One region of the Clostridium sp. HCS.1 genome, then DNA from elsewhere that is predicted to be linked to it. Evidence: a T-box and tRNA genes for the amino acid it is inferred to sense, from the RefSeq annotation. Region 1 holds a T-box; the other holds one or more tRNA genes.
The links. The T-box of region 1 lies ahead of ACFYH6_RS01170 (glycine--tRNA ligase). A T-box ahead of a tRNA ligase gene usually reads a tRNA of that ligase, here a tRNA-Gly.
Positions count from the first base shown of each region.

Region 2: it encodes a tRNA-Gly, which carries the amino acid that the T-box ahead of ACFYH6_RS01170 (glycine--tRNA ligase) is inferred to sense. The anticodon was not compared.

Region 1 is NZ_CP170704.1:237,587-244,704, forward strand. It holds gene ACFYH6_RS01130 (formate--tetrahydrofolate ligase) at 1-597, shown strand, start outside; gene ACFYH6_RS01135 (type III pantothenate kinase) at 730-1,509, shown strand; gene dusB (tRNA dihydrouridine synthase DusB) at 1,516-2,490, shown strand; gene greA (transcription elongation factor GreA) at 2,724-3,206, shown strand; gene lysS (lysine--tRNA ligase) at 3,220-4,725, shown strand; tRNA gene ACFYH6_RS01155 (tRNA-Asn) at 4,913-4,987, shown strand; tRNA gene ACFYH6_RS01160 (tRNA-Asn) at 5,015-5,089, shown strand; tRNA gene ACFYH6_RS01165 (tRNA-Asn) at 5,119-5,193, shown strand; T-box leader at 5,362-5,530, shown strand; gene ACFYH6_RS01170 (glycine--tRNA ligase) at 5,574-6,965, shown strand.
Region 2 is NZ_CP170704.1:421,464-428,581, forward strand. It holds gene ACFYH6_RS02120 (HNH endonuclease) at 1-307, opposite strand, end outside; gene ACFYH6_RS02125 (hypothetical protein) at 554-1,228, shown strand; tRNA gene ACFYH6_RS02130 (tRNA-Gly) at 1,294-1,367, shown strand; tRNA gene ACFYH6_RS02135 (tRNA-Lys) at 1,375-1,450, shown strand; gene ACFYH6_RS02140 (Na+/H+ antiporter NhaC family protein) at 1,520-2,797, shown strand; gene ispF (2-C-methyl-D-erythritol 2,4-cyclodiphosphate synthase) at 3,044-3,535, opposite strand; gene ACFYH6_RS02150 (class D sortase) at 3,910-4,500, shown strand; gene ACFYH6_RS02155 (anti-sigma factor domain-containing protein) at 4,521-5,516, shown strand; gene rluF (23S rRNA pseudouridine(2604) synthase RluF) at 5,527-6,300, shown strand; gene ACFYH6_RS02165 (DUF3298 and DUF4163 domain-containing protein) at 6,625-7,118, shown strand, end outside.

The DNA of each region.
Region 1 (7,118 bases):
AACTTAGAAAAGCAAATTGAAAATATTAAAAAGTACAATGTGCCAGTAGTAGTTGCAATTAATAAATTTGTAAGTGATAGCGAAGAAGAAATTGCTTTTATTAAAGATTATTGCAAGAAGTTAGGAGTTACAGTAGCTTTATCTGATGTGTGGGCAAAAGGTGGAGAAGGGGGAATAGAATTAGGGGAAGCGGTATGTAATATACTTGAAAATGAAGAAGCTAATTTTAATCCTATTTATGAAGTTGAAGCTAGCATTGAAGATAAAATAAATACGATCGCTAAAGAAATCTATGGGGCTAAGGGAGTTGTATTTACTGCTAATGCAAAAAAACAAATTGGTGAGCTTGAAAAGTTCGGTTTAGACAAATTACCTATTTGTATGGCAAAAACTCAATATTCTTTATCAGATAATCCAAATTTAAAAGGTAGACCAGAGAACTTTGAAATTACTGTTAAAGAAGTAAGAGTATCTAATGGAGCAGGATTTATAGTTGTATTAAATGGTGATATTATGACTATGCCAGGTCTTCCTAAAGTACCAGCAGCCAATAATATGGATATTCTAGAAAATGGGGAAATAGTAGGATTATTTTAATATATGGAATTTACAACACTTGACAAATAATCTGTAATTGTTAAAATTAAATTGTTAAATTTGTTGAGGTTATATTTTTAAACACAAGGCAGCTTTTAAAGCTGCTTTTAATTGTATTAAGGTGGTGCTTGTATGATACTAGTAGTTGACGTTGGTAATACTAATATTGTTTTGGGAGTATATAAAGGTTCAGAGAATATTGTAGGATGGAGAATTTCAACAGATGCAAAGAAAACATCAGATGAGTATTCCATTCAAGTAATGCAACTTTTCAATCAAAGTGGTTTAAATTATAAGGATGTAAAAGGGATAATAATATCATCAGTTGTTCCTAATATAATGCATTCTTTAGAAAATATGATAAAAAAGTGCTTTGAAATAAATCCTATAATAGTAGGACCAGGGGTTAAGACTGGGATTAATATAAAATATGATAATCCTAAGGAAGTAGGAGCAGATAGAATTGTTAATGCTGTTGCTGCTCATGATAAATACAAACAAGATTTAATAATAATAGATTTTGGTACAGCAACTACATTTTGTTCCTTAACTAAGGAATCAAATTATTTAGGTGGATGTATAACTCCAGGAGTAAGAATATCTTCGGATGCTTTATTTGATAGAGCAGCTAAGCTTCCTAGAGTTGAACTTGAGACCCCTAAAAAGGTAATATGTAAAAATACTATATCTAGTATGCAAGCAGGTATAATATATGGGTATATAGGACAGGTAGAATATATAGTTAGAAAAATGAAAGAAGAAATGAAGGATTTTGGTTGTGATGAACCTTTAGTAGTAGCAACAGGTGGATTAGCAAATTTAATTGCAAGGGAAACTGATGTTATAGATAAGGTGGATTCTAGTTTAACATTAGAGGGGTTAAGAATAATATACGAAAAAAATAAGGAGTAGTATAATATGAAAATTGGTAATCTAGAATTTGAAAATAATGTTTTTCTAGCACCTATGGCAGGAGTGACAGATATATCATTTAGAGGATTATGTAAGGAAATGGGATGTGGCTTAGTTTATACTGAAATGGTAAGTGCTAAGGCTCTATACTATGGAAATGATAATACAAAATCACTGCTTAGAATTTCAGAAGAGGAAGCTCCTGTAGCTATTCAGATTTTCGGTAATAATCCAAAGATAATGGCTGAAGTTGTACAAAAAAACTTTAATGATAGACAGGATGTTTGTCTAATTGATATAAATATGGGATGTCCTGTGAATAAGATAACTAAAAATGGAGAAGGATCAGCCCTTATGAAGCATCCAGAATTAGCAGCAAACATTGTAAGGGAAATTAAAAAAGTTTCTACAAAACCAGTTACAGTAAAGTTTAGAAAGGGTTTTGATGAAGGTAGTATAAATGCCGTTGATTTTGCAAAATTTATTGAAGATGCTGGTGCTGATGCTATAGCAGTACATGGAAGGACTAAAGAACAAATGTATGAAGGTAAGGCAGATTGGGATATGATAGGAAAGGTAAAAGAAGCTGTTTCTATTCCTGTAATAGGTAATGGAGATGTTTTTACTGCAGAAGATGCCTTAAAATTAAAAAATCAAACTAATTGTGATGGAATAATGGTTGCAAGAGGCAGTATGGGTAATCCTTGGATATTTAAACAAATAGAAAATAAATTAAAAGGATTAGAGCCGCAAGAAATAACTTATTCAGATAAAATTGATATGTGCTTAAGACATTATGAGTTAGCAATTAAATATGACGGTGAAAGAAAAGCCATAAGAGAAATGAGAAAGCATGCTTCTTGGTATTTAAAAGGAATGCCTAAAAGCAATGATATAAAAGCTATAATAAACTCATTAGATGAAAGTGCTGCCGTAATTGAAGTATTAAATAACTACAAAATTGAATTACTAGAAGTTTAAAATAAATAGTAATATTAATTTGAATATAAAAAAATTTTATGAATAAATATATTAAAAACAAGAATAATATATATCTGTTGACTGATATAAGGTTTTTTTACGAATATAGAACTTATATTCTAGATTGGTTGACAGATATTATTTGCTGATTTATAATGTTTTAAATGATTTTGACAATATAAAAGTTATTGTTAGTTTTTTTGAATAAAGTAGAATTTGAAGGGGAGAAAATCATGAGTGAGACTAAAAAATTCGTAATGACATACGAAGGTGTAAAAAAATTAGAGGACGAATTAGAATTCTTAAAAAGTGTAAAAAGAAAAGAAATAACTGAAAAGATAAAAGTAGCATTAGGCTATGGAGATTTAAGTGAAAACTCAGAGTATGATGAAGCTAAAAATGAACAAGCATTCACAGAAGGTAGAATCATACAATTAGAAAATATGTTAAAAAATGCTGTAGTTGTTGACGAATCAGAAATACCTACTGACAAAGTAGCAGTTGGAACTATAGTAAAAGTTAAAGACTATGAATTTGATGAGGAAGTTGAATATTCATTAGTAGGTTCAGCAGAAGCAGATCCTATGAATTATAAAATATCAAATGAATCACCAGTAGGAGCAGCACTATTAGGTAAAAAGGTTGGAGAATTAGTAGAGGTTTTAGTACCAGGAGGAACAAACAAGTTCGAGATTTTAGGAATAAGAAGAGAGTAACGGAGGGATATTAATGTCAACTGAGGAAATAAATATACAAGAGTTGGAATCTCAGTTTAATGAACAAGAAGCTTTAAGAAGAGAAAAGTTATTAGAGCTACAAAGGGAAGGAAAAGATCCTTTTGATGTTTACAAAGTTGAAAGAACTCATATGTCAGAAGAAGTTAAGGCAGATTATGATAATTTAGAAGGCACTATTGTAACTGTAGCTGGAAGAATTATGTCTAAAAGAGGGCAAGGTAAAGTTGTATTCTCAGATATCCATGATAGAGATGGAAAAATTCAATTATTCATTAAAATAGATGAAGTTGGAGAAGAAGCTCTAAAATCATATAAGACTTACGATTTAGGAGATTGGGTAGCTGCAACAGGAGAAGTTTTTAAAACTAAGACAGGTGAAGTATCTGTAAAAGTTAAAAGCTTTGAATTAATATGTAAATCTTTAAAACCATTACCAGAAAAGTGGCATGGATTAAAGGACCCAGATCTAAGATATAGACAAAGAGAAGTAGATATGATATCTAACCCAGAAGTTAAGCAAAACTTTATTAAAAGAGCTGCTATATTAAAGGGAATTAGAGAGTATTTAGATAATAAAGGCTTTATAGAAATTGAAACACCTATGCTTTCACCAATAGCAGGTGGTGCTTCAGCGAGACCTTTTATAACTCACCATAATACTTTAGATATTGATATGTACCTTAGAATAGCTCCAGAATTATATTTAAAAAGAGCTATAGTTGCAGGTTTAGAAAAAGTATATGATATGGGAAGAACTTTCAGAAATGAAGGAATGTCAGTAAGACATAACCCAGAATTCACTATGATAGAATTATACCAAGCTTTTGCTGATTATAATGATATGATGGAAATTACTGAAAATATGATTGCGTATGTATGTGAAAAAGTAAATGGAAGTACTAAGGTTATGTATCAAGGTACAGAAATTGACTTTGCACCACCATGGAGAAGAATAACAATGGTTGATGCAGTTAAAGAACATACTGGAATTGATTTTAATTCAATAGCAACTAACGAAGAAGCTCAAGCTATTGCTAAAGAAAAGAATTTAGAATTTAAGAAGAACTTAGCTCATGTTACAAAGGGTGAAGTTTTAAATTCTCTATATGAAGAATATTGTGAGCAACATATGATTCAACCAACATTTATCTGCGATTATCCAGTAGAAATATCACCTCTTACAAAGAAAAAGAGAGGAAATGATATGTTTACTGAAAGATTCGAAGGATTTGTATTTGGTAGAGAAATATGTAATGCATATTCAGAACTAAATGATCCAATAGTTCAAAGAGAAAGATTTAACCAACAAGAAAAAGAGAGAGAACTTGGTGATGATGAAGCTTATATGATAGATGAAGAATTTATGAGCGCATTAGAAACAGGTATGCCTCCAACAGGTGGATTAGGAATAGGTATAGATAGACTTATAATGTTCTTAACAGATTCAGCATCTATAAGAGACGTTATAATGTTCCCAACAATGAAACCAGTAAAGTAAAATATTAAAGGAGTTGCAAAAGCAACTCCTTATTATTTTATAAAAATAATTTTATAGCCCTTAACCCTTGAAAAATAGGAGATTTAATTAAAAAATTATAGTTAAATACAAATTAATAAGAAAAATTTTAATAAAAAACACTTGCATTATTAATAAAACTTGATATAATAACAAATGTAGCAAATAATCCGCGATAGCTCAACGGTGGAGCACTCGGCTGTTAACCGATAGGTTGGAGGTTCGAATCCTCTTCGCGGAGCCATTTTAATTTTAAAATTATTTAGAGTATTCCGTGGTAGCTCAATGGTGGAGCACTTGGCTGTTAACCGATAGGTTGGAGGTTCGAATCCTCTCCACGGAGCCATTTTAATTTTAAAATTATTTATAAAATATTCCGTGGTAGCTCAATGGTGGAGCACTCGGCTGTTAACCGATAGGTTGGAGGTTCGAATCCTCTCCACGGAGCCATTTTATAAGAGTTTTATAAGAGTAGATAAAATATCTATTGTTATAAAACTCTTTTTTAATATCTATCTTTATAATATATATAACTAATCAATAAATATTTATTTAGAGATGCAAATAAAAAAGCGTTGACATATAAATGGCTTTTGGTAAAATGAATATATGAATTTAATAAACACTAAGAGAAAGAGGAGTAAACTTATATTTTATTTTAGAGAGACGATGAATGGTGAAAATCGTTATAAGGTTAAGTTGAAGGGCGCTTTTGAGTGTTATGATGTTGAAAGTTGGGCTAGAGCCAAGAAGGGTGGAACCGCGGAATAGAAATTTCGTCCCTTTAGGTTTAGGGCCTTTTTTTATTATAAAAAATTGGAGGTATTAAAATGGCAGTAGAAAAAACTATGGAAAAAATCGTTGCTCTTTGCAAAAATAGAGGCTTTGTATTTCCTGGATCAGAAATTTACGGAGGACTAGCAAATTCTTGGGATTATGGTCCGCTAGGAGTTGAATTTAAAAACAATGTAAAAAAAGCTTGGTGGAAGAAATTTGTTCAAGAAAGTCCTTATAATGTTGGAGTAGACTGTGCTATATTAATGAATCCAGAAGTTTGGGTAGCTTCAGGTCACGTTGGAGGCTTCTCAGATCCTTTAATGGATTGTAAGGAATGTAAAGCAAGATTTAGAGCAGATAAGTTAGTTGAAGATCACATGACTGAAAATGGTGCTGAAGTAGCAAGTGCTGATGGATGGACTAATGAACAATTAAAAGAATATATTGAAAAGAATAATATTGTATGCCCTAAGTGTGGAAAAATGAATTATACAGATATCAGAAAGTTTAATTTAATGTTTAAGACTTTCCAAGGAATCACAGAAGATTCAGCTAGTACAATATACTTAAGACCAGAAACTGCACAAGGTATATTTGTTAACTTTAAATCTGTTCAAAGAAGTTCAAGAAAGAAGGTTCCTTTTGGAATCGCTCAAATTGGTAAGTCTTTCAGAAATGAAATAACTCCAGGAAACTTTACTTTCAGAACTAGAGAATTTGAACAAATGGAATTAGAATTTTTCTGTAAGCCAGGAACAGATTTAGAATGGTTTAAATATTGGAAGGATTATTGCTTTAATTTCTTATTAAATTTAGGTGTTGATGAAGCAAACTTAAGAATGAGAGATCATGGTGAAGAAGAATTATCATTCTATTCAAATGCTACATCAGATATAGAATATTTATTCCCATTTGGATGGGGTGAATTATGGGGAATAGCTGATAGAACAGATTATGACCTTAATAAACATCAAGAACATTCTGGTCAAGATATGAGCTATTTAGATCCTACAACTAATGAAAAGTATGTTCCTTATGTAATAGAACCATCTTTAGGAGCAGATAGAGTTGCTTTAGCTTTCTTAGTGGATGCTTACGATGAAGAAGAATTAGAAGGTGGAGATGTAAGAACAGTTATGCACTTACACCCAGCACTAGCACCATATAAAGCAGCAATTTTACCGCTTTCAAAGAAGCTTTCAGAAAAAGCTTTAGATGTATATGCTAATTTAAGCAAGAAGTTTAACTTAGAATATGATGAAGCTGGAAGCATAGGAAAGAGATATAGAAGACAAGATGAAATAGGAACTCCTTTCTGTATAACTATAGACTTTGATACTTTGGAAGATGAAGCTGTAACTATAAGAAATAGAGATACTATGGAACAAGAAAGAATTAAAATATCTGAATTAGAAGCTTACATTGAAAAAAGCTTAGAATTTTAATTATAGAAGGGAGCTAAATATAGCTCCCTTTTGTATTTACTAAATATAAGTGTTATAATTATAAAAAATAGGGACAGACTTAATTAATGTAAATATACTTGCTAGCAATTTACTAATATATATTTATTAGCAAAATAATAGTATATTAATATA
Region 2 (7,118 bases), 180 kb from region 1:
TAGAATAACCTTCTTTATAAAGCTTTAAATTTTTCACTAACTTTTTTAATGAAGAATTTGTTATTTCTAAAAGACTATAAAGCTCTTTAGCTGTATAGTAATCCTTTGGTAAAAGCTTAAAAAGCTTTTTTTGCATTTCAAGCTTATATTTAATGTCGGTTTCTATGCAGTTATGGGGTCCATTTTTACCTCTATGATGGTAGTTACAAAGATATTTATAGTTTATATTAATATCGTAACCGCCTTCGTGCTTATGAACTATATGATGTATATCTGCTTTAGCCCCACAAATTTCACAGTGGTACAAAGTCATGCCTCCTTTATATAACTTTATATCTCTTTACATATATTATATAATTATTTTGAAGAATAATCTAGATTATTAAGAATTTTATAAAAATTAACATATTATGAATAAAATGAATTTTTTTGAATTCAAAGTGTTTAAAGTTACTTTTTTATAATCCGAAAATTTACTTGAAAATGAGTTAAAATATACTATATAATATATTCATAGTATATTTTATTTCGAAATTGAAAGAAAGGTGATACTGTGAGGCATAATTATGATTCTTTTGATTATTGGGAAGAGTTAATTAATGAAAATAAAACTATAAGAGGTCATATGTTTATGGATAGGCTTCCAGATAATAAGAGTATATATATTCATAGCTTAATATTTTCAAAAAATAATGGTCTTAGTAATATATGGTCATACTTTCCGAATGAAAGGACATTATTAGGATATATTCAATACTCATTTTTACAAGAAGCTTTTTATAAATGGATTTATGGAAAAGAAAGATTAATAATAAATATACCCAATGTTCCAGTAGAAAGAATAATTACTGACGGTGAAAAAAACAACAAAATCTCAAAAGAAGAAGCGGATAACATGAGAAAACACCTAGATATGATTAAAAGCTTTTGGAATTTACCAAGTGATAAACTAATAAAATCATTAAAAAGATTTTGTAGAGATTTTAATAGAACTTGGTATGGAGATAACAAAGAATTTTTATACTTAAAGATATTTGATAAGCCAAAAGAATTAGGAGAATTCGTTGTTAACTCAAGTTATATAACAACTACAGAAGAAGATTTTATTGAAAGAACGGGATTAAATCTGTTAGAGTGGAAAAATATTTGTGAAAGTGCAGATGTAAATAAGAGAAATGGTGAGAAATTCAGAGATATTTTGCTAAAATCTCTAACTGAAATTATATAAGGGTATAAAGTTTTTATTGACAGTAATATTATTGGAATATATAATGGTTATTGTCAATAAGATATGCGGGTGTAGCTCAATGGTAGAGCCCTTGCCTTCCAAGCAAGTTACGTGAGTTCGATTCTCATCACCCGCTCCATATATATGCGTTATTAGCTCAGTTGGTAGAGCACCTGACTCTTAATCAGGGTGTCCCGGGTTCGATCCCCTGATAACGCACCAGTAATGAGGGATTAATTTATTAATCTCTCTTATTTTTTTGTTTAAATATAAACAAAGGAGGAAAAAATCTTGAATAACAAGGGTAATGGTTTAGCTTTAATTCCCTTAGCAGTATTTTTGGTAGTTTATTTAGGAAGTTCCATATTAGCAAAAGATTTTTATGCAATTTCAACCATAGTACCATTTTTAGCAGCAGCATTAACAGCTCTATTAATGAACAGAAAAGAAAAATTTCAAAATAAAGTAGAGATATTTTGCAAGGGTGCAGGAAATTCTAATATTATTTTAATGGTAATGATATTTATATTAGCAGGAGCCTTTGCACAAGTGGCTAAAGACATGGGAGCTGTAGATTCAACAGTAAACTTAGGACTTTCTTTACTGCCTAGCAGTCTATTAATACCAGGAATGTTTATTATAAGTTGCTTTATAGCAGTATCTATAGGAACTTCAATGGGAACAATAGTAGCCTTAGTTCCAATAGCAGTTGGAATTGCTTCAAAGACAGGAATAGAAAGTGCCTTAGCAGGAGGAGCAATTGTAAGTGGAGCTATGTTTGGAGATAATCTTTCAATAATATCAGATACTACAATAGCTGCAACTAGAACACAAGGCTGCGAAATGAAAGATAAGTTTAGGATGAACTTTATTATAGTTTTACCAGCAGCAATAATTACTGCATTAATATTTATGATTTTAACAAGAAATTCAGATACAATTATAATAGAAGCTTTAAGTTATAACTTAATAAAAATAATTCCTTACATAATGGTAATAATCACAGCTTTGTTAGGAGTAGATGTTATAATAGTATTATTACTTGGTATATTATCTTCAGGTATAATAGGATTTATCTATGGAAGCTTTGATATTTTAGGATTTTTCAATTCTATCTCAACAGGGATAAGTGGTATGAGTGAGCTTATAATAATATCATTACTTATAGCAGGAACTATAGAAATAATTAAGTATAATGGAGGAATAGACTTTATATTAAATAAAGGACTTAAGAATTTTAAAAGCAAAAGAGGAGCAGAATACGGAATAGCAACTTTAGTAAGCTTAGTTGATATTTGTACAGCTAATAACACCGTTGCAATAGTTACTGTTGGACCTATCGCAAAAGACATATCCAATAAATATGATTTAGAGCCAAAAAGAGTTGCAGGAATTCTGGACATGTTTTCTTGTGTATTCCAAGGTATTATCCCCTATGGAGCACAACTAATTTCAGCAGCAGCTCTAGCTACAATTTCCCCAATTGCCATAATGAAATTTTTATTTTATCCCTATCTTATGGGAATTTGTGCTATAATATCAATATACATTCATTGGAGAAATAAATAAGGCTATTGTAAAATTAAAATATAACAAAAAAAGATCTTGCTTTTAAAGCAAGGTCTTTTTTAATGCATAATGCATAATTAATGAAATAACTCAGGTGAGCTGAGTTGTGAAATTTATAAATTCCGAAGGAATTTAGTCCTTAATTCTTTCATTCTTTCATTTCGATTTTGCGAATGCAAAAGAGAAGCTTCATTCTTTCATTCGTTCAGTCATTTCAAAAACTCCGAAGGAGTTTTCACCTAAATTCTACATTTTACATTCTACATTCTTCATTTCAATTAGGCATATGCTTTGAGAAGATATTCCTTCTCCAGTTCCTGTAAATCCTAGTCCTTCTTCTGTAGTTGCTTTTACATTAATTTTCATTAAATCAATATTTAAAGCTTTTGCTATGTTATCACGCATTTCTTTTATATAAGGAGCCATTTTAGGTCTTTGAGCAATTATAGTAGAATCTATATTATTAATTACATAACCATTTTCAGTTAATAGCTTACCTACTTCTTTAAGAAGATTTATGCTAGATATACCTTTAAACCTTATATCAGTGTCTGGGAAAAGAGTTCCAATGTCACCAAGTGCAGATGCTCCAAGTAAGGAATCCATAATTGCATGAAGTAATACATCAGCATCTGAATGTCCAAGTAATCCTTTTTCAAAGGGAATATTAACTCCACCAATTATTAAATCTCTTCCTTCAACAAGTCGGTGTACATCATATCCTAATCCTATTCTCATATTTATACCTCCAAGATTATTATTTAAGACCATTTTACTCTATAGGAAATTATAATATCAAGGATTTATATAAAACTTATGAAGTTAATAAGACTTATAACACTCTTTTAAAGGGATAAAGCTTAATATTATTTTCAGTATTTGTATTTTTAGTATGATTAATTTTAAATAAGCTATTAAAAAGGCTCTTAACATTTATCTTAATTTTATAAATTAATAGCAAAGGTTTAGAGGAGATTTTCTTTCGTTTAAACATAAAGTCAACATAAATAATTTTTCTATTCATAAGTTACTCCTAAAAGATTAATGATTAAAGATCTTTATGATATAATATATGATAAATGAATATAAAAGTTTATTGGGAGTTGGGTTATTTGAGAGAAAAGATTAGAAGAGTTACAGGGTTAATTTTAATCATTGTTGGTTTATCTATTATTGGGTCTATAGTTTATAAAAAAATAGATACATCAAAAAAGCAAAAGGAACTTCAAAATATATTAGAAGAAGTAATAAATGAAGAACCTAAGGAATTATCAAAGGAAGAAGAAGAAAATTTAATAAATGGATATAAGCCTATTGCTTTAATGGAAATTCCAAGTATAGGTCTATCTCAAGGAATAGTTGAAGGAATTAATGATGATGTTCTGCAATACTATTTAGGTCACTTTGAAGGTTCAGCTAAACCTGGAGAAAAAGGAAACTTTTCTGTTGCAGGTCATAGAGTTTCAGACTATTCAGAGGCATTTGTTAATTTATATAAGATAGAAATTGCAGATAAAGTATTAGTTAAGGCAAATAAAAAGGAGTATGTGTATGAAGTGACTGATAGCTTTATAGTATCTCCTGATAGGGTAGATGTTTTAAATAATACTGATGAAGCAACCATAACATTAGTTACTTGTACAGTAGGTGCAAAAGAAAGAGTTATAGTAAAAGGAAAATTAGTAGAAAGTAAAGACATGTAAGGTAGGGGATAGTATTGACAATGGGTATCTTTGAATACGATAAATACAAGTTTTCAACTAAGGCTCCAGCAAGCTTAGCTTTAGATGATATAGTTGAAAAGCGTGAGGAAGAGATTGGTAGACTAAAAGAAGAACTTTTAGACTATAAGATACTAATTAAGGATTTAATTCATGATGAGCCATCCTATATAATTAGAAATAAAATATTAAATATTGCATATTTCATAATAGAAGATATTGAACTTTTTGATTATTTAAGCACTACTAAAAAATTTCCTATAAATAGACTTTTAAAAAGAACACCGATTGATAAAGAATTTTATGAAACTTGGAAAGAATATATAGTAACCTTTGTTGTTATATTATCAAATCCTAATTATAAGTATTTACAGGAATATTTACAGATTGAAGAAGCTGTGGAGGTGCCTAGTTCAGAAGAAATTATACAAATTAATAAGGAAGAAGAGCACAGAGGCATTATACTTTCTAAGGGGCTATATAATTCTATTATTTTAACTTCAAAAGGTGAGTTTATTAAAGTTAAATCTAAAAAGGAAAATAGAATAGGAGAAGATTTTATTAGTAAAGAAAGTTTTACCTTTAGGAAATATAAGCTTCAAATTTCTATAATTGCTAGTATAGTAGTAATAATTTTTGTTATAGGTATATTTCAGTACAGAGCGATAGATAAAACTATTGCAATAGAAACTACATCTTTAATAACTTTAGAAGTTAACAAATTTGATAAGATTATCGACGCATATTCTAAAACTGAAAGAGGTAATTATATGCTAGGTAAATTAAATGTAACTAATACTAATATTGATAATTCTATGAGAGAAATATTAAGATATGCCAATAATAATGAAATGGTTCCTGATACAGGAATTGTAATTACCATAACTGGTAAGGCACTTAAATATAATGCCTTAGAAAAAACAGAAAAATTTATTGAAGAAAAAGGACTTCAAGTTAAGCTGAATAATTCAGGAGATGAGCATAAAGTAAGTCCATAAAGGTGATAATATGAATCAAAAGAATAAGGAATACATAATTGTACATAAAGAAAGAGGATCACAAGTTAGGCTTAATAAGTTTATAAGTGAAACTGGATATTGTTCAAGAAGAGAAGCTGATAAGCTTATAGAAGATGGAAGAGTAACTATTGATGGCATAAAGGCTGTAATGGGAATGAAGGTAAATTTAGATGCGAATGTAAAAGTAGATGGAAAGCCTTTAAAAAAAGAAGAAAAATTAGTTTATATAGCTTTAAATAAACCAGTTGGAATAACCTGCACTACAGAGAAAAAAGTAAAGGCTAATATAGTTGATTTTGTAAATCATGAAAAAAGAATTTTTCCTATAGGTAGATTAGATAAAGATTCACAGGGGTTAATTTTATTAACTAATGATGGTGATATAGTAAATAAAATATTAAGAGCTGGAAATAATCATGAAAAAGAATATATAGTAACTGTGAATAAACCTATAGATGATAAATTTATAGAGTCTATGTCTAGTGGGGTTAGAATATTAGGAACTATAACAAAGAAATGTATAGTTAATAAAATTAATGAGAGAACCTTTAGAATTATACTAACTCAAGGAATGAATAGGCAAATAAGAAGAATGTGTGAAGCTTTAGGTTATAATGTAACTAAACTAAATAGAATAAGGATAATGAACATAAAATTAGGTAATTTAAAGATAGGTAGTTGGAGAAATTTATCCTCAGAAGAACTTAGAAAATTAAACTCATTAATAAGTACTTCTGTAAAAACTAAAGAAGCTGATGAATAAAATTATATAGAGTAAAGTAATCTAAAATCATAGTGTGACAAAATATGCTATGATTTTTTTGTTTGTTTAACTAAAAACTTTGAAGTTATCCACAATTTTTAATAACTTGCAATTAAGGTAGAAATAAAGAGTGGTTTTATAAAGAATTAAAGTTAAATAATGTATGTTACACACACTATCCACAATTGCTTGTGGATAAGTTGTGAAAAATATGTTGAAATCTACCTAATAATTATTAACAACGTTGTAGATAATATAATAAAGTGATAAATTTGATTTGTGTTAATATTCAAAATAATTACATGTAATTAGGAGAATTAGTTTATGAAAATAGTATGTAGAGCAGTAATCATTATGGCATTATTAATAAATAATTGGTGCACTTATCCACATCCTATGTTAATAAGTATTGAGGATAATTATGTAAAAGAAACAAGTATTGTGGATAAGATAATAAAGGAAAAAACTAACTTCATAAATATTGATGTAGAAATACCTCAAATAGTTGGATTAAGTAATGAAAATAAAGAAAAAGACATTAATAATGAGATCCTAAATTGGACTAATAGTTGGATAAAAGAAACAAAAGACACTAGTGAGAGCCTTAAACCAACTATACCTTATGAATTAATGGCTAGATACACAGTAACTAATAATGAAGAAATCCTAAGCTTCTATATAGATTATTATCAATTTAGCGGTGGAGCTCATGGAATAACTACTAGGAATACCTACAACATTGATACTAAAACAGGAAATAAGCTAATGCTAAAGGACTTATTCACAGAAGGATATGATTATAAGACCTATATTAACAG